DNA from 4 places in the Mesorhizobium sp. NPDC059054 genome. Region 1 is predicted to be linked to each of the others. Evidence: riboswitches for the same ligand, from Rfam matches in the RefSeq annotation. Region 1 holds a riboswitch; each other region holds the start of a gene.
The links. A riboswitch is a leader RNA that binds a small molecule or an ion and turns the genes downstream of it on or off. The one in region 1 is predicted to bind cobalamin.
Positions count from the first base shown of each region.

Region 2: linked by a shared signal. The riboswitch ahead of ACFWXH_RS10635 (DUF1636 family protein) and the one ahead of ACFWXH_RS22430 (aromatic ring-hydroxylating dioxygenase subunit alpha) in region 1 are both predicted to bind cobalamin.
Region 3: linked by a shared signal. The riboswitch ahead of bluB (5,6-dimethylbenzimidazole synthase) and the one ahead of ACFWXH_RS22430 (aromatic ring-hydroxylating dioxygenase subunit alpha) in region 1 are both predicted to bind cobalamin.
Region 4: linked by a shared signal. The riboswitch ahead of ACFWXH_RS14190 (TonB-dependent receptor domain-containing protein) and the one ahead of ACFWXH_RS22430 (aromatic ring-hydroxylating dioxygenase subunit alpha) in region 1 are both predicted to bind cobalamin.

Region 1 covers NZ_JBHYHV010000005.1:300,529-307,760, forward strand. Annotated here, with positions in the region: gene metH (methionine synthase) at 1-1,213, shown strand, start outside; cobalamin riboswitch at 1,281-1,483, shown strand; gene ACFWXH_RS22430 (aromatic ring-hydroxylating dioxygenase subunit alpha) at 1,599-2,846, shown strand; gene ACFWXH_RS22435 (2Fe-2S iron-sulfur cluster-binding protein) at 2,868-3,959, shown strand; gene fhuB (Fe(3+)-hydroxamate ABC transporter permease FhuB) at 3,977-5,953, opposite strand; gene ACFWXH_RS22445 (ABC transporter substrate-binding protein) at 5,946-6,821, opposite strand; gene ACFWXH_RS22450 (ATP-binding cassette domain-containing protein) at 6,868-7,232, opposite strand, start outside.
Region 2 covers NZ_JBHYHV010000002.1:598,453-605,684, reverse strand. Annotated here, with positions in the region: gene ACFWXH_RS10660 (winged helix-turn-helix domain-containing protein) at 1-362, shown strand, start outside; gene ACFWXH_RS10655 (alpha/beta fold hydrolase) at 415-1,278, opposite strand; gene ACFWXH_RS10650 (GNAT family N-acetyltransferase) at 1,474-1,947, shown strand; gene ACFWXH_RS10645 (AAA family ATPase) at 1,974-2,462, shown strand; gene ACFWXH_RS10640 (SDR family oxidoreductase) at 2,481-3,185, opposite strand; cobalamin riboswitch at 3,447-3,650, shown strand; gene ACFWXH_RS10635 (DUF1636 family protein) at 3,684-4,109, shown strand; gene cobW (cobalamin biosynthesis protein CobW) at 4,112-5,149, shown strand; gene cobN (cobaltochelatase subunit CobN) at 5,151-7,232, shown strand, end outside.
Region 3 covers NZ_JBHYHV010000001.1:452,026-459,257, forward strand. Annotated here, with positions in the region: gene ACFWXH_RS02170 (MFS transporter) at 1-1,056, opposite strand, end outside; gene ACFWXH_RS02175 (TetR/AcrR family transcriptional regulator) at 1,214-1,825, shown strand; gene bluB (5,6-dimethylbenzimidazole synthase) at 1,832-2,548, opposite strand; cobalamin riboswitch at 2,593-2,780, opposite strand; gene ACFWXH_RS02185 (histone deacetylase family protein) at 2,996-3,922, shown strand; gene ACFWXH_RS02190 (exodeoxyribonuclease VII small subunit) at 3,926-4,177, shown strand; gene ACFWXH_RS02195 (DUF2277 domain-containing protein) at 4,341-4,628, shown strand; gene ACFWXH_RS02200 (pirin family protein) at 4,802-5,722, shown strand; gene dxs (1-deoxy-D-xylulose-5-phosphate synthase) at 5,813-7,232, shown strand, end outside.
Region 4 covers NZ_JBHYHV010000003.1:153,078-160,309, forward strand. Annotated here, with positions in the region: gene ACFWXH_RS14185 (PilZ domain-containing protein) at 167-460, shown strand; cobalamin riboswitch at 613-820, shown strand; gene ACFWXH_RS14190 (TonB-dependent receptor domain-containing protein) at 1,095-2,864, shown strand; gene ACFWXH_RS14195 (ABC transporter substrate-binding protein) at 2,881-3,792, shown strand; gene ACFWXH_RS14200 (FecCD family ABC transporter permease) at 3,789-4,790, shown strand; gene ACFWXH_RS14205 (ABC transporter ATP-binding protein) at 4,787-5,602, shown strand; partial or broken gene ACFWXH_RS14210 (DUF6925 family protein) at 5,649-6,628, shown strand; gene ACFWXH_RS14215 (invasion associated locus B family protein) at 6,653-7,210, opposite strand.

The sequences.
Region 1 (7,232 bases):
AGCCACGACCAGCCGTGTCCATACCGCGGTCAAGGTCCATCCGCGTTACCATCAGGGGCAGGCTGTCTACGTGACCGATGCCAGCCGCGCGGTCGGTGTCGTCTCCAGCCTGCTGTCGCCTGATATGAAGGCGGGTTATGTCGACACGATCCAGGCCGAATACCGCAAGGTGACCGAAGCGCATGAGCGCTCGGAGCGCGAAAAGCAGCGGCTGCCGCTGGCGAAGGCGCGCGCCAATGCGCACCGGATCGACTGGGCCAACTACCAGCCACCCAAGCCGTCGTTCCTGGGAACCAGGGTATTCGAAAGCTGGGACCTGGCCGAACTCGCCCGCTATATCGACTGGACGCCCTTTTTCCAGACCTGGGAGCTGAAGGGGCGCTATCCCAAGATCCTCGAAGACGAAAAGCAGGGCGCCGCGGCGCGGCAGCTGTTCGACGACGCGCAGGCAATGCTGAAGAAGATCATCGACGAAAAGTGGTTCGCGCCGAAAGCCGTTATCGGCTTCTGGCCCGCCAACACGATAGGCGACGACATCCGGCTGTTTGCGGACGAGGCCAGGAACAAGGAGCTGGCCACCTTCTTCACGTTGCGCCAGCAGCTGACAAAGCGCGACGGCAAGCCGAATGTCGCGCTTTCCGATTTCGTCGCGCCCCAGGACAGCGGCAAGCCTGACTACATCGGCGGTTTCGTCGTGACGGCCGGCATCGAGGAAATCGCCATCGCCGAGCGCTTCGAACGCGCCAATGACGACTACAATTCAATCCTTGTGAAAGCCTTGTCGGATCGTTTCGCGGAAGCCTTCGCCGAGCGCATGCACGAAAAGGTACGCAAGGAGTATTGGGGCTATGCTGCCGATGAGAACCTCGCGCCCGACGATCTGATCGGCGAGCCCTATCGCGGCATCCGCCCTGCCCCCGGCTATCCGGCCCAGCCCGATCACACCGAGAAGGTGACCTTGTTCAACCTTCTGGAGGCGGAGGAGCGGATTGGCGTGCGCCTGACCGAGAGCATGGCGATGTGGCCCGGCTCGTCGGTTTCCGGGCTCTACCTCGCGCAGCCCGAAAGCTATTATTTCGGCGTCGCAAAGGTCGAGCGCGATCAGGTCGGGGACTACGCAACACGCAAGGGCATGGCCGTGCGGGATGTCGAACGCTGGCTCGGACCGATCCTCAACTATGTTCCCACTCCGCTCGCCGAGGCTGCCGAGTAATTTCGGCCTGTCGCCTTTGCACAGCGCCGATGTCGCTTTCGTCATCGCAACGGCGCAGCGCTCATGATCAGATTGTGATGTTCAAGGTGCCGCTGCGGCGAAGGTCGCAGCGGATAATTGGGAAGCCGGTTTGATGCCGGCGCTGCCCCCGCAACGGTAGCGAAGTTCTGTTCCGACGACAGACCACTGGGCGAAGCCTGGGAAGGTGTCGGGACGGTCCGCAAGGACAGCTTCGAAGCCCGGAAACCAGCCCTGGACTTTTTGGAACTCGACTGATCGCGGTGGGCGGTCAAGAGGCAGAAAGCCGTGCGCCGGTCGAAGACCGTCCAACACGGCCATCTACCCTCCATCACCACCAGTTCAGTCCTTGCTACGAGGACAGGACATGGATACGCGCAATGAAATGCTGAGGCTCATCCGTGCGAGGCGCGATGGCTTCTCGCTGGAACAGCCCTTCTACACCGATCCGGATTTCTTCAAGCTCGACATGGAGCTGATCTGGTACCGCGACTGGCTCTTCGTCGGACACGACTGCGAAATCGTGAAGCCGGGCAGTTTCTTCACCGTCCAGATCGGCTCCTATCCGATCGTCCTGGTGCGCGACCGCGAAGGCAGGATCCGCGCCTTCCACAATTCCTGCCGCCATCGCGGCAGCCGCGTCTGCACCGTCGACAAGGGCGTCTCGGCCCGCTTGGTCTGCCCCTACCACCAATGGACTTACGATCTCGACGGCAAGCTTTTGTTTGCCCGGCAGATGGCCGAAGGTTTCGACCGCAACGACTATGGGCTGAAGCCGGTCGCCTGCGAAAGCGCCGGGGGCTACATCTTCGTGTGCCTGGCCGACCAGCCGGCCGACTTCGCGCCCTTCCGCCGGATGATGGAGCCCTATTTCCTGCCGCACCGCCTGACCGAGGCGAAGGTCGCCTTTGAAAGCACCATCGTCGAAAAGGGCAACTGGAAGCTGGTCTGGGAAAACAACCGCGAATGCTACCATTGCGCCGGCAATCACCCGGAACTGTGCAAGACCTTCCCGGAAGCCCCGATCGCCACCGGCGTGAACGGGGCCGAGAGCGATCCGGAAATGCTCGCCCATTGGGCCAGATGCGAGGCGGCCGGCCTGCCCTCGCGTTTCGCCATCGACACGGCCGGGCAATACCGCGCCACACGCGCGCCCTTGCTGCGCGACAGCGTCAGCTACACCATGAGCGGCAAGCCCGCCGTCGCCCGCAAACTGTCGGACAGCGTCAACGCAGACCGCATCGGTTCCCTGCTGCTCTATCACTACCCGACCACCTGGAACCATGTCCTGGGCGACCACGCGATCACCTTCCGCGTGTTGCCGATCAGCGCGGACGAGACAGCCGTGACCACCAAGTGGCTCGTCCACAAGGATGCCGTCGAAGGCGTCGACTACGATCTCGCCGAACTCACCCATGTCTGGACGGAGACCAACGACCAGGACCGCCGCATCGTCGAGGAGAATGCCTTCGGCATCAAATCGCCGGCCTATGAACCCGGGCCTTACTCGGAAGAGCATGAGGGTGGGGTCACGCAGTTCGTCGAGTGGTACACGAACTTCATCGAGCCACGCCTTGCCGAGGGCGAGCCGCACGCCCTTCGCAGCGTCGCCTGACGGGAGGCGCCGGTGAACGCGATGCCGGAATTTTCCCTCTACCGCCATCTCGACGAAATGGCGCCGTGGAACGACCGCCTGCAGGTGCTGGAGGTCATCGGGGTTAGCGACGAGGCGCCCCAGGTGAAGACTTTCACCTTCCGCTCGGACGCGCAGACCTGGTTCCGCTACAAGCCCGGGCAGTTCATCACGCTGGAACTGCCCGTCGGCGACGAACCACTGATGCGGACCTACACCTTGTCGTCCTCACCGTCGCGCCCGTTCTCCGTCGCGGTGACGGTGAAGGCGCAGCCCGGCAGCGTCGGCACCCACTGGATGTTCGACAACCTTGCGGTGGGAACGCGCATCCGCGCCTTCGGCCCTTCCGGCGACTTCACGCACCACAACCATCCAGCAGCCAGATATCTCTTCGTCTCGGCCGGCTCCGGCATCACGCCGATGATGTCGATGCTGCGCTGGCTGAACGACTGCGCGCCATGGACGGATGTGGCCTTCGTCAACTGCGCCAGACGGCCGGAGGAGATCATCTTCCGCAAGGAGCTCGAGCTGCTTGGCAGCCATATGCCCGGCCTCTCGCTCGGCTTCCTGATCGAGGAACGCTCGTCGCGTGAAAGCTGGTTCGGCCATATGGGCCGTCTCGATGCCGTTCGGCTACCGCTTCTGTCGCCCGACTTTCACGAACGCGAAGTGTTCTGCTGCGGGCCTGATCCGTTCATGCGCGCCGTGCACAACATGCTGGAAGCGACCGGCTTCGACATGGCGCACTACCACCAGGAGAGTTTCGGTGCTCCGCCGGTGGAGACGCCGCCTCCGGCAAAAGCCGAGGCCGGAGCCGCGCAGCCTGCCGAAGCGACATTGCCGCTGCGCTTCGCCAGTTCCGATATCGACAGCCACTGTGTCGCCGGCCAGACGGTGCTGCAGGCGGCACGCGCCAGCGGCGTTCGCATCCCGGCGGCCTGCGAGTTCGGCCTCTGCGGCACCTGTCGCGTCAGGAAGGTCTCCGGCGAGGTCGAGATGAACCACAATGGCGGCATCCTCGATGAGGAGATCGGCGAGGGATACATCCTCGCCTGCTGTTCGAAGCCGCTCACGGCCCTGGAGATCGAGGCATGAGACTAGTGTGGACACCCTCAGCCATGACGGTGAACGCCCCTGCCAAGCAGGAAGGTCAGATAGACCCCACCCAGCAGCGAGGCGAACAATCCGACGGGAAGCTGATAGGGAAAGACGATCATCCGTGACAGCCAGTCGGAGATCACCATCAAAAGTGTGCCGAGGATGATGGCGCCGGTCAGTTGCGCCCGGGCACGATCGAGCCCGATCATGCGGGCGAGATGCGGTGCGATGAGGCCGACAAAGCTGAGCGGGCCGACGAACTGCGAAGCGAGAGCGCTGGCGAACGCAGCGACAAGGATCAGCGTGTTGCGCACCGGGCGGACAGGAAGCCCCAGGGCAAGCGCCGTGCTCGGACCAAAGGACAGGATCTCCAGCCAGCGGGCGGCGAGCAGCAGCGGCACGGTGATCACGACAAGGCCGATCACGGCGATCGACGCCTCCAGGCCGGTCGCCTGGATCGTGGAGCCGGTGAGCCAGCCCAGCAGCCTGTAGGATTGCGCATTTCCCAGGGAGATGACCGCGGCAAGGATCGCGCTGCACAGCGCGTTCATGGCAATGCCGGCGAACAGAAGACGTTCGGGACCGAGATTGCCGCGTGCGCCGATCGCCAGGATCACGATGAGCGCAAGCAGGGCCCCGAGGCTCGAGCCGGTCAATTGCCAGCCCAGCCCGGCAGTTCCCGCCAAAAGCAGAACGGCCGCCAGACCAGCGCCGGCACCGGCGCCGATGCCCAGCACTTCCGGGCTCGCCAAGGGATTGGACGTCACGCGCTGGATGACCACGCCGGCAGCCGCAAGCATGCCGCCACAGGCCGCGGCAACGACAACGCGCGGCAAACGCCATGCCACCAGATCGGCCAGCAGGTCACCGGAGGCAAACGACCATCCGTCCAATCCCTGGCCGAGCGACAGGGCAACGACCGACGCAAGGATGCCCAACAGGCCGAGCAGGGCGGTCCGCCGCCACGGGTGCGCAGCGCGGCGCGGTGCGCTCCTGCTCTCCTGAAGCGAGGGCCATTCGAACAGGCGCAGACGCGGCAGCAGCCACAGCAGGAGCGGACCGCCCAGCAATGCGGTCGCGGCCCCCGTGGGCACCCGCTCGCCGCCTGCCCCGGCGGCAAGCTGCACCAGCCCGTCCGTCAACCACAGCAGCACCGCACCGATCAAGGGAGCAGCAATCAGCTTCTGCTTCAACGAGCGGGCTCCGGACAGCGTCGCCAGCACGGGGGCGGCGAGGCCGACAAAGCCGATGATGCCCACCTCGGCCACGACCGTGGTCGCCAGCCACACGGCGAGTGCGATCAACAAGAAACGACTGGTATTCAACGAGAGACCGAGACCGCGCGCCGAAACGTCATCCAGGCCGAGGATGGCGAGAGGCCGCAAAAGCACGATGGCAGCACAAAAACCGATCGCAAGCCGCCAGCCGATCGCGATGGCAGGGTCCCAGCCCTGCTGGACGAGGGAACCGCCACCCCAGATGAACAGCGAAAACAGATAGTCGCCATTGGCCAGGATCAGAGCGGCACCGGCGGCATTGGCGGTCAGCGCCACCATCATGCCGGCGAGCACGACAGAGACAGGCTCCAGGCCGCGACGCCAGGTCAGGGCAAGAATCAGTGCGACGGCGGCCGTACCGCCTGAGAAGGCTACCCCGGCGGAGTGATGCTCAACCAGAGCCGGCGCATGGAGCGTTGCCGAAGCCAGCGCCAGCTGTGCGCCGGCGGAAATGCCCAGGGTCGAGGGTTCGGCCAGCGGATTGCGCAATATGCGCTGCAAAAGCAGGCCCGAAAGTCCGAGCGCGGCACCGGCAAGCAGGGCAACCGCCGCCCGCGGCAACAGGCCGTAGAACAGGATGACACGATCGAGATTCACCGCTTGGCCGGGGTGTATTGCCGACCATTGCTGTCCCACTCTCTGGCCAAAAAGCAGGGCGGCCAGCAGCGCCATGGCGCCCCAGAAAAGCGTGGGCAAGGGAAGGCGCCTAGTCATGCGCGGCTTTCGCGGCGACCGCTTCGGCGAGCAGGCGCGCGAAACGGCGCGCTGACGGCAACCCGCCGAAGTGGTTGACCGGCTCGAGCACCGCGACACGCCCCTCGCGCACGGCGGGCAAGGCGTTCCACAGCGCATTGTCGGGCAGGCCGCGACTGACCTCCGCCGGCAATGGTCCAATGACGGTGATCGAAGCTTCGGGCACGCGGGCGAGCGCTTCGATGCCGACCGGCGCCGCCGCGCTGTAGCTGGTGTCGTCGCGCCACGCGTTGGCGATACCCAGCCGGGTCAGCACGTCGCCCGGCATGGAGTCGGCACCGAAAGCGCGAAAATGGCGGGCATCGCCAAGGCTGATCAGGAAGGCGGGCCGTGATGCGAAGGAACGCAGGGCCGTGCGCAGCTGCTGCAACTCGGCAGTCGTGTCGGCGACATAATGTTCGGCCTCGCCGCTCAGCCCCACGCGCTCGCCCAAGGCCAGCATCGACGACAATGCCAGCGGGTAAGGCGATTTGCCGGCTTCATAGATCGGTAATGTGAGGACCGGGCCAATCCGCTCCAGCGAGGGACGCTGATATTCGTAGAAGCCGGAAATCAGGATCAGATCGGGGGCGACGCTGCGAAGAAGCTCATAGTTCGGCGAGCCCCTGAGGCCAAGATCGACGACGCTGGCGGGAACAGCCGGCTCCACCGCGATGCGCGCGAATTGCCTGAGTTCCGTCGCGGCAAGCGGCACCGCGCCGATCGCCAGGGCTGTTTCGAGCACGCCCCAGTCGATGATGGCGAGGCGCTGCGGGCCGGCGGACACGAGCGCAGGCAGGAAGGCCGAGGCGGCGATGCCGAGGAACGCGCGCCGGCCGAGGCGGTGCAAGGTCCGATCCGCCGAGCCTTGCGCCGGCCGGCCATGGCTCGAAGGCTTAAAGGACATAGCTGATCGGCGCACCGGTTTGCGGATGCCTGGTGATGCCCATGGCCAGGCCATAGATGCTGTCCAGAACGGCGGGGTCGAGGATCCGATCAGGAGTACCGCGCGCGACGATCCTGCCTTGGCGCAGCGCGATCAATTCGTCGCAGAAGGATGCAGCCATGTTGATGTCGTGGAGCACGGCGACCACGGCGATGCCCTGTTCGCGGCTGAGCTGCCTGACCAGCGCCAGGATCTCGACCTGATGCGCGAGATCGAGCGCGGAGGTCGGCTCGTCGAGAAGCAGGCAACGCGCATCCTGCGCGAGCATCATGGCAAGCCAGGCACGCTGCCTCTCTCCACCCGACAGGCTGTCGA
Region 2 (7,232 bases), on a different contig from region 1:
TCGCTCCCTTCGATCCGCTGGTGTTCGAGCGCAGCCGCGCGGAGAATCTGTTCGACTTCCGCTACCGTATCGAGATCTACACACCTGCCGAGAAGCGGCAGTATGGCTATTATGTTTTGCCCTTCCTCTATGACGAGAAGATCGTGGCGCGCATTGACCTGAAGGCCGACCGGCCGGCCGGCGTCCTACGCGTGCATGCTGCTTATGCCGAGCCGGCGGCACCACAAGAAACGGCGGTCGAGCTGTTCGAGGAACTGAAGCTGATGCAAGGCTGGCTTGGCCTCGAGCGTATCGAGATAGCACCTGCCGGCGATCTCGGCCCTGCGCTCGCCGATGTTGCCATGACAGCGAAGGCAGCCTGAAAAAGCAAAGGCGGCGCCGCAGCGCCTCCTCCTCCCTCGGACTCTGTCCGGCTTACTGGAACATGCCTTTGGGTGTCTCACCCTTCAGGAATGGCTCGGTGAAGGCGAAGAGCAACGCCGGCTGGGTGATGACGGCGGTGTGCGAGGTTGCCGGCATGATCGCAAGGCGCGAGGCGGCAAGCGGCTTGCCCATGTCGCCCATCGCACCACCGCCAAGCAGCCGGAACAGCGCAACCGAATGTTCAAGCGTAGCCACATCCGCATCGCCGCTGATGATCAGCACCGGGGTTTTGAGCGCTTTGACCTCGGCTTCCCACGCCATTGGCTCCTTCTCGAGCTGAATCAGCTTGCCTACCAGCGCCGGGAAACCGGCCGGATTGGCGGCGAGTTTCTTGTATTCGGCCGCGAAGGGCATGTTGACGAACATCTCGACGTTCATCTGTGGGATGAAGGCCGTGAATTCAGGCTGCCAACCCTTGGCGTCATAAGCCGCGGAGGCAGCAACGAGCTTGTTGACCTTTTCGGGATGACGGATGGCGAGCTGCAGGCCAGCGGCTGCGCCCATCGAATAGCCGAACACGTCCGCCTTCTTCAGCCCCACTTTGTCCATGAAGCCGGCGACATCGTCTGCCAGATTGGGATAGGTGATCGGCCGATCGATATCGGTGGTGCGGCCATGTCCCTGGAACTCCAGCGCATAGACCTTATGGGTCTTGGCCAGCGTCGGGATGATCTCGCCCATGGAAGGAATGTTCATGTAGGCGCCATGCAGGACGACCAGCGGCTCACCCTCGCCAGACACTTCATAATACATTTTCATGCCGTTGACCTCGACACGATCGCCGACAGCTTCGGAACCGGCAAACGCTGGGCTGGCGAGAATAGAGGCGGCGGCAACTAACAATGCGCGAAACATGAGGTTCTCCGTTGGTTGTCTCATGCGTTTTCGGTAACGCTGACGATAAGACGAAGCTGCGTTTCACATTCCGACATGGTCAGGCAAAATTTTCTTCTGGCAGCTGGCGACCAGCCACGAGCCGATGGCATGTTTGCCGCCTCTTAGACCTTCGGCCCATCTCGCAAACAGACCGCCAACCCGAAAGACCGTCGCATGCCGCATGAGTCCAATGCCCGATTCCGAGCCGCAACAATCGCCGACGTGGCTCTGGTTCGCGACATCGTCCACGCGGCCTATTCGAAATGGATTCCGGTGATCGGACGCGAACCGAGCCCGATGAAAGCCGACTACGATGAGGCGCTGCAGAAGCACCAGTTTACGCTGCTTTATCTCGATACCGAGATCGCTGGCCTGATCGAGACAATCCTGGAAAACGATCATCTCTGGATCGAGAATGTCTGTGTATTGCCGGCTCAACAGGGAAAGGGGCTCGGCAAGGTACTGCTCCATCATGCCGAACAGGCGGCCCGACAGGCCGGCCACAACGAAACCCGCCTGCTGACCAATGCCGCATTCGAGGCCAATATCGCGCTCTACCAACGGCTGGGTTACGTCATCACCGAACGGGAACCGTATATGGGAGGCACCACAGTCTATATGCGCAAACATCTGGCGCTGGACCTCTGAGCCGATCCGCCTACCCGAGCCCCCACATGAAACGCGTCTTGATCACCGGGATGTCCGGAACCGGCAAGTCGGCCACGGTCAGGGAACTGGCAGCGCGTGGTTATGCGGCTTACGATCTCGATACGCCGGAATGGTCTCACTGGATCGACGCCGCTGCCGGCGACGCGCTGACACCCGAGGATGGCAAGGACTGGGTGTGGCAAGTGGACAAAGTGCGGATGCTGCTTTCCCAACAACGCGAAGCCCTGCTCTTCATCAGCGGCTGTGCCGAGAACATGCACGAGCTTTTCTCGCTGATCGACACTGTGATCCTGCTCTCACTGCCGATCGATACGATCATGCAGCGCGTGTCCGCACGCACATCAGGCGGCTATGGCCATGTCGAGGAAGAGCGACGCAAGATTGTCGAACTGACCGAGACGATCGAGCCGCTGCTTCGGGAGTCCGCTGACTATGAGATCGATTCGAGCGATCCGGTCGAAGCAACGGTCGACCGGATCCTGCGATTGGCTTAGCCGCCCCGCACAAGCCCTCTACACGGAGCGGGTCACACCACCATCGACGCGGATGTTCTGGCCCGTGATATAGCCGGCGGCGTCGGAAGCGAGGAAGGCGATCGTGGCGGCGATCTCCTCGCTGGTTCCGTAGCGCTTCAAGGGTACGCTGTCGCGTCGCTCCTCGGTGGCCGGCAAGCTGTCGATCCAGCCCGGCAGCACATTGTTCATGCGGATGTTGTCGCCGGAATAGGCATCGACGAAAATCTTGGTGAAGGAAGCAAGACCTGCGCGGAACACCGCAGACGTCGGAAACATCGGGCTCGGCTCGAAGGTCCAGGCGGTCGAGATGTTGATGATGGCGCCGGCCTTCTGCTGCTGCATCACCGGCGTCACCAGCCGCGTCGGACGGATGACATTCATCAGATAGGTGTCGAGGCCCTTGTGCCAGTCCTCGTCGCTGATCTCTAGGATCTGCGCGCGGGGGCCGTGGCCGGCGCTGTTGACCAGCACATCGATGCGTCCCCACGTCGAAACAGCAAGATCGACCAGCCGGCGTAAATCCTCGTTGGACTGGTTCGAGCCGGTGACACCGACGCCGCCGAGTTCCTTAGCCAGCGCCTCGCCCTTGCCGGACGATGACAGAATCGCGACCTTGTACCCGTCCGCCGCCAGCTTGCGCGCCGCGGCAGCACCCATGCCGCTGCCACCTGCGGTCACCACTGCCACCTTTTGAACCGTCATAACCATCTCCTGTCCGATGCGGCCGGGCCGAGAGGCCCTGCCATGCTTCCATCTGTGATAGCATCAGACGGCGACAAGCAAACCCAGGCAAGAGGCAAGTTCGGCAGGGCCAGGTTGGAGAATAATAAGGGACTTGCTTCGAGAATGGCACGCAGCGTCAGGCTGTTTCTCGCTCAATCAAAGGGCGGACAGGATTCACGTACCAACACGCATGCGACGTTATCCGCCGTAAGCGCGCGTTGACAGCGTGGCCCGGCCAAGCCTAAATCCGACAAAGACGGTCTCTTCCCTTCACCGGGAGGAGCGAAGAGGGAATGCGGTGCGAGGCGGCAGCCTCAATTCCGCGGCTGTCCCCGCAACTGTGAGCGGCGAGCCAAGGCCGATAGCCACTGGGATTTCCCGGGAAGGCGGCACCAAGGCACCGACCCGCGAGCCAGGAGACCTGCCGTCTGACCAGAATCCCAACGCCTGGCGGGTGTCCCGGGCAAGGAGCCTGATTTGGATTGCAACGGCAGTTTTTTGGCTGAGACGGAGAGTGTGGCAGCGGACGTGGCGACCGCGCCGGTCACCATTGTCGTGTGCTCGTCCTGTCGTGACGAAAACGGCTCCGACGCTCATCCTCGCGCCGGCGCGCTGTTGGCCGACGCCACCCGCGCCGCAGCCCGAGACAGCGGGACCATCGAAGTCCGCACCGTCGAGTGCCTGGGCAATTGCAAGCGCCGCCTTTCGGCTGCGCTGCTGCGCGACGGTTGCTGGAGCTATGTCTTTGGTGACCTGACCGCCGAATCAGGCTCAGACCTCGTCACCGGTGCAGAACTCTTCGCCACATCGCAGGACGGCCTCATCCCATGGCGTGGTCGCCCCGATTCTCTCAAGCGCGGCCTCGTCGCGCGCATTCCTCCCCTTGCCATGCTGAAGGAATAGACATGACCGCTTCCGTTTCCCGTGTGCCCTGCACCGTCGTCACCGGCTTCCTCGGCGCCGGCAAGACGACGCTGATCCGCAACATCCTCGAGAACGCGAAAGGCAAGCGGCTGGCCCTCATCGTCAACGAATTCGGCGATGTCGGCGTCGATGGCGAGATCCTCAAAGGCTGCGGCGTCGACTCTTGTCCTGAGGAAAACATCGTCGAACTCGCCAATGGCTGCATCTGCTGTACGGTCGCCGACGACTTCGTGCCGGCGCTCGACCAGATCCTGGCACGCACGCCGAAGGTCGACCACATCCTGATCGAAACCTCCGGTCTCGCATTGCCAAAGCCACTGGTGCAGGCCTTCCAGTGGCCGACGGTGAAGAACCGCGTCACCGTGGACGGCGTCGTCGCCGTGGTTGATGGCCCGGCTCTCGCCGAAGGTCGCGTTGCCTCGGACATGGATGCGCTTGCCGCTCAGCGCGCGGCCGATGGTACGCTCGACCATGACGACCCGGTCGAGGAAGTGTTCGAAGATCAGGTCGCCTGCGCCGACCTCATCATCCTCTCCAAGAACGACCTGCTGGACGAGGCCGGCGCGGCGCGCGCCAACGCCGTGCTCAGCGAACATGTCGCGCGCGCCGTCAAGGTGGTGCCGACCGCACAAGGCAAGGTCGATCCATCCGTATTGCTTGGGCTCGGCCTCGCCGTCGAGGACGACATCGAGAACCGCAAGAGCCATCATGACGGCATGGGCGACCATGAACACGATGATTTCGATACGTTCGTGATCGAGATTCCTTCTGTTGCCAATCCGGAAGATCTCGCCCGCCGTGTCGCGGAAGCCGCGGACAAGGAGAATGTGCTGCGCGTGAAAGGTTTCGTCGAAGTCGACGCCAAGCCGATGCGGCTTCTGCTGCAGGCGGTTGGACCGCGCGTGAACCACTATTATGATCGCGCCTGGACAGCGGAAGACGAACGTCGCTCGCGGCTGGTGGTGATCGGGCTGAAGGGCCTTGACCGCCCGGCCATCGAGAAGATCCTGGTAGGATAACTTGCACATCCTGACCACCACCTCCGCCTCGCTCGACGATATCGCCGAGCCGGTCGACCTGCGCCAGCAGCCGGCGGAGATGGTGGCGCTGTCTTTCACGGACAGCGATCTGGCCGGGCTGGCATCCGCCTGGCAGGCGGACGCCGGCGCCTTGCCGTCGATGCGGCTGGCGGCGTTACGTGACCTTCGCCATCCCATGTCCGTCGACCTTTGGATCGACAGCGTTGCGCAGCACGCCAAGGTGATCCTGGTGCGCATCCTGGGCGGCTACGACTGGTGGCGCTACGGCTGCGACCAGCTTGCGGCGGTAGCCCGAGCCAAGGGTATCAAGCTGGCGCTGCTGCCCGGCGAATCCCATGACGAAGATCCACGTCTCATCGAAGCGTCCACTCTGTCTGCGGACGATCTCAGGGCTTTGCTCGCCTATTTCCGCCAGGGTGGGCCCGCCAATATGACGGCGCTGGTCAACCGGTTGGCCGCACTTTGCGGCCACGACCGAACTGTTGCCCAACCGGTCGAACTGCCCAAGGCAGGGTTTTATCGGCCGGATGTGGGTGTCGTGGACGAGCCTCCCCTGACCTTCGCTGGCAAACCGGCCGTCCCCATCCTCTTCTATCGGTCCATGCTTCTGGCAGCCGACGCGGCCCCTATCGATGCCCTGGTCGAAGCACTGGAGACCCGCAACGTCACGGCAGTGCCGATCTTTGTTCCCAGCTTGAAGGACAAGACCGCTCTCGATTTCGTCGAAACCGCATTCGCAACGCTCAAGCCGGCCGCTATCGTCACCGCCACCGCATTCGCCTCCGGCGCGGAACCGGGAGCCGAAACCTTGTTCGACCGTGCCGGCGTGCCGGTGTTCCAGGTCATCGTGGCCACCACGCGCCGCGACGCCTGGGAAACCAACCAGCGCGGCCTGGCTCCTGCGGATCTTGCCATGCATGTCGTGCTGCCGGAACTGGATGGCCGCATTCTCGCAGGCGCCGTTTCCTTCAAGGCCGAACAGGAAACGGATACCGCGCTGGCCTTCCGCGCTTTCGCCAACAGGCCGGAGCCCGATCGTGTCGAGCGTGTAGCCGACCGTATCGCAGCGCATATCCGGCTCCAGCGGGCAGCACCTGCCGAGCGGCGCCTTGTCATCCTCATCCCCGACTATCCAAGCGCACCGGGCCGCACCGGCTACGCGGTCGGTCTCGACGTGCCCTCTTCCGTGCTCGCCATGCTGCACGACCTTAAGGAAGACGGTTACGCGGTTGAGAAGATTCCTGAATCTCCGCGGGAATTGCTCGACCTTTTGGAACGGAGTGACGAACATCTTGCCACCAACGAGTATGCTGAGCTCTTCGGTCACCTGCCAGCAGATGCGCGCCAGACGGTGCTCGAAGCCTGGGGCGGAGCTGACGTACCCCATTTTCCTTTCCGCGCCGCCACCTTCGGCAATATTACGGTAGCTCTGGCGCCGGACCGCGGCCGCTCTGCCGACCGCCGCGCCGACTATCATGATCCGACATTGCCGCCGCGCCACGAACTGGTCGCCTTCGGCCTGTGGTTGCAGAAATCACTCGGCGTGCATGCGATCGTCCATGTCGGCGCGCATGGCACGCTGGAATGGCTTCCTGGCAAGACAGTGGCACTTGGCCAGAACTGTTTCCCCGAAATCGTCACCGGTGCGCTGCCCGTGATTTATCCTTTCATCGTCTCCAATCCCGGCGAAGCGGCACAAGCCAAACGCCGCATTGCAGCGGTCACGCTCGGTCATCTGCCGCCGCCATTGACCGGCGCCGGGTTGGACGAAAACCAGCAGGAGCTTGAGCGGCTGGTTGATGAATATGCCCAGGCCGACGGGCTCGACCGCCGCCGGCGCGACCGACTGGCGAAACTGATTGTCGAAACGGCCGCGAAAACCGGACTTGCCTCGGAAGCCGGCGTGGCCAAGACCGATGCGCCCGACGAGACACTACGCCGCATCGACGCCTGGCTGTGCGATCTCAAGGATTTCGCGGTCAAGGATGGCCTGCACGTCTATGGGCGCGCTCCGGAAGGCGAAGTCGACCCGCTGCGCCTGCAAAGCGCGGCCAACGAGAAA
Region 3 (7,232 bases), on a different contig from region 1:
TGCACCCAACGCCATGCCGATGCCGATGCCAGTCATCACCCAGGTGATGCCTTCGGTCAGCATGGCTTCGGGCACGCGCCGCTCGATCAGGCCGAAGGCCATGATGAAGGTGGGCGAGATCGCCACGCCGCTGACGAAGACAGCGAGCGCCAGCAGCGGAACGGTGTTGGCGACGAGCAACGGCAGAGTGGTCAAGGCAACGATGGCGATCGAAAGGGCGAGCAGCCGCTGTTTCGGAGCCTGGAGGTTCAACGCGCCGACGATGAGGCCGACGATGAAGGAACCGGCGGCATAGACGCCGATGACCAGGCTGGCAGCGGTCGGCTGGCCGAGTTCCTTGGTGATGGCCACCGAGCTTACCTCGGCTGTGGCGAAGATCGCGCCGACGAAGATAAGCGCCAGCGTTATGATCTGGACGGGACGCAGCATGATCGCCGAGCCGCCGCTGCCGTGTTCTGGCTGACGTATTTTGGGCTCACTGGACCGCTGCAAGATGAAAGCGGCCATGCCGAGGGCCAGGAGAAGCGTGCTGGCCAGCATACCGGCTTCCGGGAAGAGAGCCACGCTGAGGCCCACCGAAAGCGAGGCGCCGGCGATATAGACCAGTTCGTCGGCAACCGACTCGAAAGCGAAGGCCGTGTTGAGTTCCGGACGATCGCGGAACTTTTCCGTCCAGCGCGCCCGCACCATGGCCGGCACGCTGGGCATTGCGGCCGCCAGGAATGCCGAAGCGAACAGCGTCCAGCTCGGCCAGTCATAGTGGGTGGCTGCGAGCAGGGCGATGAAGGCGATGACGGAGATGATCGTCGTGGGAGCCGCCACGGCGGTCTGACCGAGCCGGTCGATCCATCGCGAGATTTGCGGGGCGGCAAAAGCGTTGGTCAAGGCGAAGGTGGCTGATACCGCACCCGCCAGCCAATATTCGCCGCGTGCCTGGGAGAGCATCGCGACAATGCCGATGGGCGCCATGGCGATAGGCAGCCGGGCAATGAAGGCCGCGGCGGCGAAGCCCTTGGCTCCGGGGACTCTGAAGATTTCACCATAAGGATTGCGCATGGGAGCACTCCTGGAAATTTGAGGGTGCGCCACTTACATACGTGGCGTATGCGAATGAGATAATTGCATACGTCTCGTATGTCAATTAATATACGGCGCGTATGTAAAAAAATATACGCGACGTATGTAGAAAGCGAAGCGGCAAAAGGAAAAAACGATGAGGACTGCCCACAAACCTCGTAGCGAGATGATTGCCGAAACGCGGGCAAAGCTGATCGCGGCTGCGCGCCGGGCGTTTGCGACGGTCGGTTATGCGAACGCGTCGATGGATGATTTCACCGCGGAGGCAGGGCTGACGCGGGGCGCTCTTTATCACCATTTCGGCGACAAGAAGGGGCTGTTCGAGGCCGTCGTCGCCCAGATCGACACTGAGATGTGCACGCGCCTCAATGCCATCTCGGCCAAAGCCAAGACACGCTGGCAAGGCTTCCTGGACGAGAACATCGGCTATGTGGAAATGGCGCTGGACCCGGAAGTCCAGCGCATCGTCCTGCGCGACGGCCCGGCTGTACTCGGCGACCCGGCGCTTTGGCCCAATGCCAATAACTGTATCTCGTCCCTAACAAGGAACCTTGCTGCCTTGAAAGAGGAGGGGGTTGTCCGCGAGATGGATCCGGAAGCCATGGCTCGGCTGATCAGCGGTGCCTCGCTCTATGCCGCGCAGTGGGTTGCCAATTCCGACGATCCTGGCGCGACCTCTATCAAGGCGATCAAGGCCTTCCGCGCGCTCATGGAAGGCTTGCTGGCGGACGACAAGGTTTCCGCCTGAACTCTTTTACCCTTGGCTGGCACTGGCCGCAGCTTTGAGGGCATCTTCGCCGACGCCAGAATAGGTCTCGCTCATGATGAGGTCTGAGAGCGGCAGGCGTGATGCCCAGCCTTTGCGTTCGAGATCTGGCCCTGCTGCGAATTCCGAGACATGGCCGACGCAAAGATAGGCGACGGGCACGACATGATCGGGAATGCCGAGCAACTGTTTGAGCGCGTCGGCGTCGAGGATGCTCACCCAGCCAACTCCGATCCCTTCGGCCCGCGCGGCGAGCCAGAAATTCTGTACGGCGCAGACCGTGCTGAAGAGATCCATCTGTGGGTTGTGCCACCGGCCGAGCGGCGAGCCTTCGCTGCGCCGCCGATCGCAGGTGATGCATAGGTTGAGCGCGCTTTCGCAGATGCCCTCCAGCCTGAGCTTACGGTAGAGAGCCTGCCGTTCCTCTGCGATATGAGGCAGTTCCTGGGATCGGGCAGTCAGGAAAAGGTCACGCACGGCTTCGCGTCGTGCCTGATCCCGAATGACGATGAAGTTCCAGGGCTGCATGAAACCGACCGATGGGGCGTGGTGCGCAGCAGTAAGCAGGCGGGCAAGCACCGCGTCGTCTATCGGATCTGGCTGGAAATGGCTGCGTACGTCGCGGCGCGTGAAGATGGCGCGGTAAATGGCTTCGCGTTCAAAGTCGCCGAAGGCATGGCAGGTATGGTTGCGGACGGCGTCCATCGCGTTCCCCTTGCGATCGAAACAGCATCTCCGCCCGTCCATGCGGATGACCATTCCTGCCTGGCCGGTCTTCTGGCTTGGGCTCATCCCGCTTGCCGGCGCCTTCCCGTCCTACTTGCGGACAGTGGCTCTTGCCGAGCGGTCCCCCTTACAGCGTTGGGCACGCCACGGATTTTCACCGTGTTCCCGATTCTCCCGCCTCGTGGCAGGCACCTGACAGTGCGGCGAACATAGCCCGGTTCGAGAGCAAAGGCAGCCCTGATCCCGACGTCGGATGCCGTCTTTTCCCCAACAGGCTGGCGCAATTCCAGCAAAAGTGCGCAGCGGTTTTGCGTCCGGAATTGCGTTAAAACAAAAAATTGGAGCGTTTCCGTATTTCCGTGAAAAACGGAAATGCTCCAATGCTTGTCGCGTGGCCATCATCGCCATTGCTGATAAGGTGGCTCCATGACGACCCGCCTTTACACGCATCCGATTTTCCTGGAACACATCACGCCCGCCGGCCATCCGGAGCGGCCGGACAGGCTGCGTGCCATCGAGCGGGTTCTGGATGACGAGGCCTTCGTCGCTCTCGATCGGCGCGAGGCGCCGATGGGCGACGAAGCGACCATTCTCTATTGTCACCCGAAGGATTTCGTCGAGCGCGTGCGCAAGGCAATCCCGAAAGACGGCATTGCCGTCATCGATTCCGACACGGTAGCGAGCCCAAAAAGCTGGCAAGCGGCGCTGACCGCCATCGGCGCGGCCAATGTGGCTGTCGACGATGTCTTTGCCGGCCAGGCCGACAACGTCTTCGTGGCGGCACGCCCGCCGGGGCATCACGCCGAGAAAACCACGGCCATGGGGTTTTGCCTGTTCAACACGGCGGCCATAGCCGCACGCTACGCGCAGGAGAGGCACGGCGCCGAGCGTGTCGCCATCGTCGACTGGGATGTGCATCACGGCAACGGTACGCAGGACATCTTCTGGGACGATCCATCGGTGCTCTATTGTTCCACGCACCAGATGCCGCTTTATCCGGGCACGGGCGCCAAAAGCGAGACCGGTGCCGGCAACATCGTCAACGCGCCGCTGGCCCCGGCGACAGGCAGCGACATCTTTCGCGAGGCGTTCAACACACGTGTGCTGCCGGCGATTGATTCTTTCGCGCCAGACCTGATCATCATCTCGGCCGGCTTTGATGCGCACCACCGCGATCCGCTGGCCGAGATCAATCTTGTCGAGGACGATTTCGACTGGGCGACCGGGCAGTTGATGGATCGCGCCCGCCGCCATAGTTCAAACAGGCTGGTCAGCCTGCTGGAAGGCGGTTACGACCTGCACGGATTGGCATTTTCGGTCGCAGCGCATGTCGGCCGCCTGATGAAAGGATGAGCCATGGCTGAGGAAGCGAACGAAGACGTCAAGGCGATGAGCTTCGAACAAGCGTTGGACGCGCTGGAGAAGATCGTCGATGACCTGGAGCGCGGCGACGTGCCGCTCGACCAGTCGATCCGTATTTACGAGCGCGGCGAGGCGCTGAAAGCGCATTGCGACCGCCTGCTCAAGGCGGCCGAGGACAAGGTGGAAAAGATCAGGCTCGCCCGCGACGGCAAGCCGGTCGCCACCGAACCACTGGATGGGGAATAAGGGCCGCGAGGCCCCTGGAGCGTTTCCGGTTTTCCGAAACGCGGAAACGCTCTAACTTTTGTTTTCGCGCAATTCAGGACGGTAAACTGCTACGCACCTTTCCTGGAATTGCTCCAACCGGAACGAGGGACAAAGCCGGACATACCAAACGGGAGAAATATCCATGTGTCGCAACATCAAGCCGCTCTTCAACTTCGAACCGTCGGCGACGGATGCCGAAATTCATGAGGCGGCGCTGCAGTTCGTGCGCAAGATCAGTGGCTCCAACAAGCCCTCCATGCGTAACAAGGACGTTTTCGACCACGCGGTGCGCACCATCGCCCATGCCGCGCATGACCTGCTTGTCGCGCTCGAAACCACTCAGCCGCCACGCAACCGCGAGGAGGTGGCGGCAAAAGCTCGCGCCAAATCGGCCCTGCGGTTTGGACCCAAGCCGGTAGCTACCCAATAGTCTTGTGAGAGCTGATCGGCCAGGCGTGCCGAAATCCGCAGGCCGCGGCATTGAACCATTGCTTCGTGAATTGAGGTGATCGGTGAACGGATCGTCGCCGCATCGCCGGTTTGCCGGAGGGGAACGGAGGTATAACTTCCGATCTGCAAATCATCAGCAGATGGAGCAGTCCGATGAGCTTCTTTCCCGGAAACGATCCCGAACCCGGTGACGCCTTTTCCTGCGACGCCATCGAGTTGATGGTGGTCGCCAACGCCAAGGACATCGGCGGGTTCGAGGTGCGTCGCGCGTTGCCAACCGCCAGGCGCCGGCTGGTTGGTCCCTTCATCTTCTTCGATCGCATGGGACCGGCCATCCTGCGTGCCGGCAAGGCGCTGGACGTACGCCCGCACCCGCATATCGGTTTGTCCACTGTCACCTACCTGTTCGACGGCAGGATCAGGCACCGCGATTCGCTCGGCACCGAGATGGTGATTTCACCGGGCGACGTGAATTTGATGACAGCCGGTCGTGGCATTGTTCATTCCGAGCGCACGCCGGAAGAATTGCGCGGCGCACCGATGTCGATGTCCGGGCTGCAGACGTGGATCGCGCTGCCAGACAGGCAGGAAGAAATGACGCCGGTCTTCGAAAATACCGCGAGCGCCGAACTGCCGGAGTTCAGCGCCGATGGCGTTTCGGGCCGTCTCATCATCGGTGAGTTGGAAGGCCGCCGCGCGCCGGTGACCACCTATCACGATACGCTTTATGCCGACATCCGGCTGGAGCCCGGCGCGAAGTACCGCATTGCAGCCGAAGCCGAAGAGCGCGCCATCTATGTGCTCGACGGGCTTGTCACCATTTCCGGCGACAGTTTTCCCGAGAATCGCCTTCTGGTGTTTCGTCCCGGCGACGAAATAGTCGTTTCATCGGAATCGGGTGCGCATTTCATGCTGTTTGGCGGCGCTTCGCTGGGGTCTCCACGTTACATCTGGTGGAATTTCGTTTCTTCGTCGAAAGAACGCATTGAACAGGCCAAGCAGGAATGGAGGACCGGTCGCTTCGACATCGTTCCGGGCGATGAAAAGGAATTCATTCCACTGCCCGACAAATGAACGTGTCATTGCGGCACATTTACTTTCCGTGGTCGGAGGCCTATTCGATTTTTTGAATATTCTTGAACGCGAGCTTGAACGGGCCAGCCATTGATCGCCAGACCCCAGACGCCGCTTCTCGACAAGGTCCGTATTCCCGCGGATTTGAAGAAGCTTTCCGAAAGCGACTTGCCGCAGCTCGCGGAAGAGTTGCGCACCGAACTGGTCGACGCCGTCTCGCAGACGGGCGGGCATCTCGGCGCAGGTCTCGGCGTGGTCGAGCTGACGGTGGCGCTGCACTATGTTTTCGACACGCCGGACGACAGGATCATTTGGGATGTCGGCCACCAGGCCTATCCGCATAAGATCCTGACAGGCAGGCGCGACCGCATCCGCACACTGCGCCAGGAGAACGGGCTTTCCGGTTTCACCAGGCGGACCGAGAGCGAATACGATCCGTTCGGCGCCGCTCATTCCTCCACCTCCATCTCGGCCGGTCTCGGCATGGCCGTGGCGCGCGATCTTTCCGGCGGCAAGAACAATGTCATCGCCGTGATCGGCGATGGCGCGATGTCGGCTGGCATGGCCTTCGAGGCATTGAACAACGCTGGGGCACTTGATGCGCGCCTCATCGTCATCCTCAACGACAACGATATGTCGATCGCTCCGCCGACCGGCGCCATGAGCGCCTATCTGGCTCGACTCGGCTCGGGCAAGGCCTATCTTGGCCTGCGCGATTTCGGCAAGAAACTGACGTCCTACCTCGGCAAGCGCGCCGACCGCGCCATCACCCGCGCCGTCGAGCATGCAAGGGGCTATGTCACCGGCGGCACGCTGTTCGAGGAGCTCGGTTTCTTCCATATCGGCCCGATCGATGGCCACAATCTCGAGCATCTCATCCCGGTGCTGAAGAATGTGCGCGACAACGGCAAGGGCCCGGTCCTGATCCATGTCGTGACGCAAAAGGGCAAGGGCTACGCGCCTGCCGAGGCGGCCGCCGACAAATATCATGGCGTCAACCGGTTCGACGTCATCACCGGCGCGCAGGCGAAAGCCCCAGCCAATGCTCCGACCTACACCAATGTCTTTGCCGAAAGCCTGATCCGCGAAGCCTGCGAGGATGACCGTATCGTCGCCGTCACCGCCGCCATGCCGACCGGCACCGGGCTCGATCTGTTCGGCGAAGTGTTCCCGAACCGCACTTTTGATGTCGGTATCGCCGAACAGCATGCGGTGACCTTTGCGGCGGGCCTCGCGACAGAAGGCTATAAGCCGTTCGCGGCGATCTACTCGACCTTCTTGCAGCGCGCCTACGATCAGGTCGTGCACGACGTCGCCATCCAGAAGCTGCCGGTGCGTTTTCCGATCGACCGCGCCGGCTACGTCGGTGCCGACGGTGCAACCCATTGCGGCGCGTTCGACACCACCTTCCTTGCCTCGCTGCCAGACTTCGTCGTCATGGCGGCAAGCGACGAGGTCGAACTGCGCCATATGGTGCGCACCGCCGCCGAGTACGACGAGGGGCCGATCT
Region 4 (7,232 bases), on a different contig from region 1:
CAAGCTTGTCGAAGCTCAACAGCTTTCGCAGACGGCTCAGGATCGCGTGGATCTTGACGGACGGTTAGCCATCACTCGCGTCAAATCGCCTACACCGTCCATGACGGCATTGATGGTTACCTGCGCCCTCCCTAAACTATTTGGACTGCAGCGTGAGTCCATCGCCATGTCCGAGCAGGAAGCGAACCATCGCGAACGCGAGCACCGGCAACGGGTGCTCAAAGGGGCGACGATCATCACCAGCATCCACAATTCGGAAATCGCCTGCGTCGTGCGCAACCAGCATACCGGCGGCGCCGAACTCAAGGTGGCCGCCGATGCCATCATTCCCGAACGGTTCAGCCTTTATGTGCCTGTCGACGGTGTTGCCTACGAGGCCCTGGTGCGCTGGCGCCGCAACGACCGTGTCGGCGTGCAGTTCACCGGTACGGGACCGAAGCCCCGCTTCCACTACGGCTGAGCCTGACCATTCGTTACGGTGCTCCATTCTTGCCGTGCTTTCGCTTGTCCTGACCAAGGCATGCTGAGAGCCCTTCCGGGGAGCAAGTTGCCGTTTGCGGACATCGGGCGAATCTCAAGAGGCCTTGGTTGACGCTGCGCACTGCTGTGGTTAGCTTCGGATTCGGAATTGGTTCCGCCGGAAGGCGGATGAAAAGGGAACACGGTGCGGCCGAGCAATCGGTCAAAGCCGCGACTGCCCCCGCAACTGTAACCGTTGAGCCTTCTTCCACGATGCCACTGGCCGCCTCGCGCGACCGGGAAGGCGGAAAAGGGCGATGACACGGAAGTCAGGAGACCTGCCTGTTCCAGTCACCCATGCTTGATCACGAGGGGTGGTCAGGCGCGGTCGTCCGTGGCGGTGACACGTGAAGTGTTGCCGCATGCCGGAACGGCCAGGGGTGAGATGCGACTGTCCGCCAACCTGCCCCCAGCCAAGTCCGTCTGCGGTTCGAAATGAACCTCGCGGCGCTGTTGCGCCGTTGATCCTTTTGGGGACGGAAGTGAAGAAAACTCCATTGCTTGCCGGCGCTGTCACGCTGGCTTTCATAAGCCATGTTGTCGCTCAAGACGACAGCATTCCCGGCAACGCCACGATGCTCGATCGCATCGTGATCACGACACCGCTCAGGCGCGCGACCACTCTGGCGCGCTCGACCTCATCGGTGACGGTGATCGATCGCCAGAGCATCGAACATTCGGCCGCGCCAGACCTGCCGTCTCTGCTCAAATCCTATACCGGCGTTTCGATCGTTTCCTATGGCGGCCAGGGCGCTTCGACCAATCTCTACCTGCGCGGCATGTCGGCCAGCCAGACGCTGGTGCTGGTCAACGGCGTGAGGGCAAGCTCCGTCACCACCGGTACAGCCTCGCTCGGCAACATCCCGCTCGATTCGATCGAGCGCATCGAGATCGCCAAGGGTGCGCATTCCGCGCAATACGGCTCCGACGCCATGGGCGGCGGCGTCAACATCATCACCAAACAGGGCGGCCCCTGCGCCGACGGCCGCAACAGCTGCGGCTCGGTCACGGCCGGCGTCAGCCATCCGTGGGGCGGCACCTTGTCCGGCAATGTGCGGGGCCAGAGCGCAAGCGGCGTCGACTATTCGCTCGGCGGCAGCCTGATCGGCACGCGCGGCTACGACTTCACGCTGCCAACCGCTTTCGGTCACGAGCCGGACGATGACGGTTTCCTGCTCGGCTCGATCAATGCCTCGCTGTCCAGGCAGTTCGACTGGGGCCGGATCTATGGCGATGCCTTGATCGCCCGCAGCCGCGGCCAGTATGACGCCTCCTTTCCGCTCGCCGACGAGGTCGACACGACAAGCTTTGCCGGCAAACTCGGCACCGAGATCAAACACTCCGCGGACTGGTCCTCGACTGTCGAACTGTCGAGTTCGGTCGATCGCTCACGCAATTTCCGCGATGGCATCGTCGGCGACGACCGCTTCAATTCCAGCCGCTACGGTCTCTTTGCTTCGACACAAAAGAACTTCGACACCGGCGCCGTTTCACATGTGCTGACCGGCGGCGCTGAAATCTATCGCGAGCAGGTCGATTCGACCGTCGATTTCGACGTGACGGCGCGCACGCTGACGGCGGTGTTCAGCCAGTATTCGCTTTCCTACGAGGCACTCACCGTCGACAGCGGCATTCGCTACGACCACAATGGACAGTTCGGCGGCGCCACCACCTACAATGTCGGCGCAAGCTACGAGATCCTGCCTGACCTCACACTGCGCTCATCCTATACCACCGGCTTCCGGGCGCCGAGTTTCAACGAACTTTATTATCCGAACTACTCCAATCCAAATCTCAAGCCGGAGAAGTCCAAGTCCTATGAGGTCGGGCTGAGCTGGCAGGCGGGCGCCGACACCAATCTCGATGTCGCCTTCTATCAAACCTGGCTGACCGACGCGATCGCCTCCAATCCGCCGACCTACCTGCCCTTCAACGTGGCCAAGGCGCGCATCACCGGTTTCGAGGCAGTCCTTGCGCATCGCTTCAGCACAGAATGGAGCGGCAAGGTGAGCGTCGATATCCGCGAACCGCTCAACCAGGACACCGGCAAATACATCCCCTATCGCGATCGCCTCAAGGCTGCGGCGGAAGTGACCTATAGTCCGACCGAGCAATTGGACCTGACGACACGCGTGCTTTACGGCGCGGCACGTTATGCCAATGCCGCCAACACGGTAAAGCTGCCCGACTATGTCACGGTGGATTTCACTGCACTTTATGCGCTGGACGCCGCATCGCAGGTGAAGTTCGCCGTCGAGAACCTGTTCGACGCGGACTATTCGACGGTCGCCGACTATCGCGCGCCCGGCCGCACTTTCAATCTGAGCTTCACCCGGACATTCTGAGGACCGGGAGATGGCAATGCAGGAAACCAGGGCAGCAAGATCGAGCGACGGGGCTTTCAAGAAGCCCGGTTGCTCCTGGCTGTTCATCACCCTGGCGGCCGTGTGTCTGGCGCCCGGCAGCGCAACGGCGGCAGAAACGCCGAAGCGCGTGGTCTCCATGAATGTCTGCACCGACCAGATGGCGATGCTGATTGCCGGGGACGACCAGCTCCATTCCGTCTCCTATCTCGCTACCGATCCGTCAACATCGGTGCTGGCCGAGGAGGCTCGGCGCTTCGCGGTCAATCATGGCCAGGCAGAAGAGATCTTCCTGATGCAGCCGGACCTCGTCCTTGCCGGCAGCTATACGACACGTGCGACCGTCGGCCTGCTCAGGCAACTCGGCATTCGCGTCGAAGAATTCCAGCCTGAAAACTCATTTGACGACGTGCGAGCAAGCCTGAGACGCATGGGCGATATCCTCGATCGGCGGGAGCGCGCAGACACTCTGGTGGCCGAGCTCGACCGCAAGCTTGCCGAGGCGAAGGCAAAGCCCCATCACAACATCACCATCGCGACCTACTACGCCAATTCCTATACATCAGGTGCCGGCACGCTGGTCGATGCCGTGGTGGCTGCATCCGGGCTGACCAATCTGGCCACGAAACTCGGCCTGTCCGGCACCCAGCAATTGCCGCTCGAGCTGCTTGTGATGGCCAAGCCGGACATGCTGGTCGACAGCGAGGCGCGCTACGCGACGCCGGCCCTGGCGCAGCAGACCTTCGTCCATCCTGCCTACAGGACACTCGCCCAAGAAACCGGGCGCGTTTCCGTGCCCGCTAAATATACCATCTGCGGCGCACCCTTTACGGCCACAGCGGTGGAGATGCTGACCGACGCGGCCACCAATCACTCAGTAAGCGGCCAGACAGGAGGCACGCAACCGTGACCGACACAGCCCGCTATCGCGCCCTGCTCGCCGTGCTCAGCCTATTGGTTGCCGTGCTCTTCGTGCTGTCGCTGACCATTGGCCCAGCGGCGATCGCTTTCGGCGACAGTATCAAGGCGCTGTTCTCCGGCAAGGCGGACGCCATCGCGCTGATCATGCGTGAGATTCGCCTGCCACGCGCGTTGCTCGGGCTGATGATCGGCGCGACACTCGGCCTGTCGGGTGCCGCGCTGCAAGGCTATCTGCGCAATCCGCTGGCTGAGCCCGGCCTGATCGGCGTCAGCGCCTCGGCGTCGCTTGGCGCCGTGCTTGCCATCTACAGCGGCCTGACGATCGCCTTCCCATTGGCGCTGCCGTTGTCGGCTCTGCTGGCAGCGATGATTGCCGTGCTCGTCGTGCAGGCGCTTGCCGGGCGGCGCGGCAACACACTCACCATCATCCTTGCCGGTGTCGCCGTCTCCAGCCTTGCCGGAGCCATGACCTCGCTGGCGCTCAACCTGTCGCCCAATCCCTTTGCCGCGCTCGAGATCATGTTCTGGATGCTCGGCTCGTTGACCGACCGTTCGATGACGCATGTATGGCTGGCCGCCCCCTTCATGCTTGTCGGCTGGGTGCTTCTGCTGATGCTCGGCCGCGCGCTCGATGCGCTGACGCTGGGGGCCGACACCGCCGCCTCGATGGGCATCGATATGCGCCGCGTGCAACAACTGGCCGTGCTCGGCACCGCTGCCTCGGTGGGTGCCGCAACCGCCGTCGCCGGCGCCATCGGCTTCGTCGGGCTCGTGGTGCCGCATCTGCTCAGGCCATTGGTCGGCGCGAGACCATCGCGGCTGTTGCCGGCCTCGGCGCTCGGTGGTGCCGCGGTGGTGCTGGCCGCCGACATACTGGTGCGCCTCATCGCACCCGGCCGGGATCTGAAGCTCGGCGTGCTGACGGCGATCGTCGGCGCACCGTTCTTCCTGTGGCTCGTCTATCGCGAACGGCGGAGGCTGGCATGAGCCTGCTTGCCGTTTCCAACCTTTCGGCCTCGCTCGGCCGGCGGCGCGTGCTGAGCGATGTGTCCTTCACCATCGGTCCTAGCGAGTTCGTCGGGTTGATCGGACCGAACGGTGCCGGAAAGTCGACCTTGCTGAAGGCGGCCCTCGGCCTCGTGGCATCACAAGGCGGAATTTCGATCGCCGGACGCGATGCAGCCATGATCAGTGCGCGTGAGCGGGCGAGCAACATCGCCTACGTCGCGCAGGAGCACGAAATCGCCTGGGCGATCCCGGTCGAAGCCGTCGTCGCGCTTGGACGCACGCCGCATCGGCCGGGTTTCGCCGCGGCGTCGTCGGCCGATCACACCGCAGTCGAACAGGCGATGCGACGCATGGAGGTCGACGCTTTCCGCGACCGTGCCGCCACCGACCTTTCGGGCGGTGAGAAGGCGCGCGTGCTGATTGCGCGCGCGCTTGCTCAGGAAACACCCTTGCTCCTGGCCGACGAGCCGACGGCGGGCCTCGATCCGTCGCACCAGATCACGTTGATGCGCCTGTTTGCCAGCCTGGCGAAACAGGGCCGCAGCGTCGTCGCTTCGCTGCACGACCTTGGCCTGGCAGCACGCTGGTGCAGCAGGCTCATTCTGATCGACCAGGGCCGGATTGTCGCAGACGGGCCACCCGACACCGTGCTGACAGTGGAAAGTCTTGGCAGCGTCTACGGCGTCGATGCCTATTTCGGCACCGCGGCCGGGCGTCCCGTCATCCAGCCGCTGGACCTGATCGCATCTCCTACCCAAGACAAACCGGAAGACAACCATGACCGAACTTGAGCCGCTGCTGCAGAAACACCTTGGTGACTGGCGGTCGGGCTGGAGCATGGGCTCCTTCGGCGCCATCGCTGAATTCCACCAGGACGCAGCCGAGCAGCCGGTGATCGACGAGCCGCTCGACCTGACCCGCGCAACCCGTCGTGGCGCTATCCGGCTGGAGCGCCGCCGCCTCGCCGGGGCGACAGCTGTCGCATATGAAACGCTGAGCCCGAAGCGCCACCGCTGGAGCCACGCGGTTGCGCTATGCCTGCCGGAAGCGCGTGCGCGGCGAGACGAGCACAAGGTGCTGACCGAGGTCGGCCCGGATGACGATGCCATCCGCGGCATCGACCGCACCGGCATCCTGTTCGACATGGGTCTCGGCCTGCCGCAATGCGATTTCTGCATCCGCACCAGCGATCCGAAACTGCTGGGTGAATTGCGCGCCAATCTCGGCCGTTCGCTTTTCGAGCCCGGCAATGGCGCGACCGTTGCCATCATGGCCGCGCATCCACATCGCGTGGCACTGACCGCGCTGGGTCGTGTCGAGGTTTACCAGAAGATCGGCGGCCCGGACACCGGCGGCGTTTCGCCGGCCGGACCCCATACGCACCTTTTGCCCAAGCTGCTCGCCAGCGGCCCACCCATTCGGCCAACACGCCGATACCGCAGGGCCTGCTGCCGCTTGCCTTCCTGCACCCGGGCAATCCGGTGATCGGTCCGATGGGCGAGGACCAGCCCTTCGACGTCGACCTGCACGACGCATTCCAGAGCCTGCTGACCCGTTACGGGACCGCGGAAGCGCGCATGGCAAAACAGGCGGTCAGTACGGCGCTCAACGCCGGCGTGGCGCCGCAAAGCTGGACGCCGCCTGTCAGCCGCGCCGCCAAGACGGCAGCGCGCATAGCGCTGCGCCAGGAAGCGAGATTAGCCACCCATAACGCAGACCTCAGGCGGGCCGGCATTGTTACCACCTGGCAGATGACCTTCGATCAGCTTGATCCGGAGACTTCCGACAGCGTCGAGGAGGAAGCGCCCGGGCATTGATGCAGGTTGCAAATGTGCAACCGGCTATTTCGTCGCCTGCATCTTGTCGACCGCGGCGGTAAAGCCCTTCAGGGGAACGGGGATGGTGAGGGGCTTGCGCGTCACGGCCTCCATGCCGATGTTGAGCGTGGTGCCGGATTTCAGCCCTCCCAGCAGAGCAGGTGACAGCGGAACCGCCGCATAGGCTCCGTTCTGGTCGCTGGTCTGAACAGCTGCCGTCGCTTTCTCGCCACCGTCGATCTGATAGGACACTCCCGAAGGCAGGAAGAGACCGTGCGGCAGCGCCAGCAGCAGGACGAGCTCACCTTTTTCCTCTTGGCGTCGCACGGTCAGCGTCAGCACGCGCTGACCGGTCTTGGCCTCGGTCAGGTTCTGCGAAACCTGGCATTCGAGGTCGGTCGTTGCACCGCCGCTGCTGCAGTTGACGACCCAGGAAGCCGCCTCTGGTTGCTTGGCCTCGGCGGCTTTCACTTCGGGTTTTGCCTCCTGAGCAAACCCGGATGAGGTGACGACAGCCAAGGCGAGACACATCGCGCCAGTTTTCGTCACCGAACGCGCGCTACCGAACCAGCCCGATACCATGTGATTATCCCCATCTCTGTCG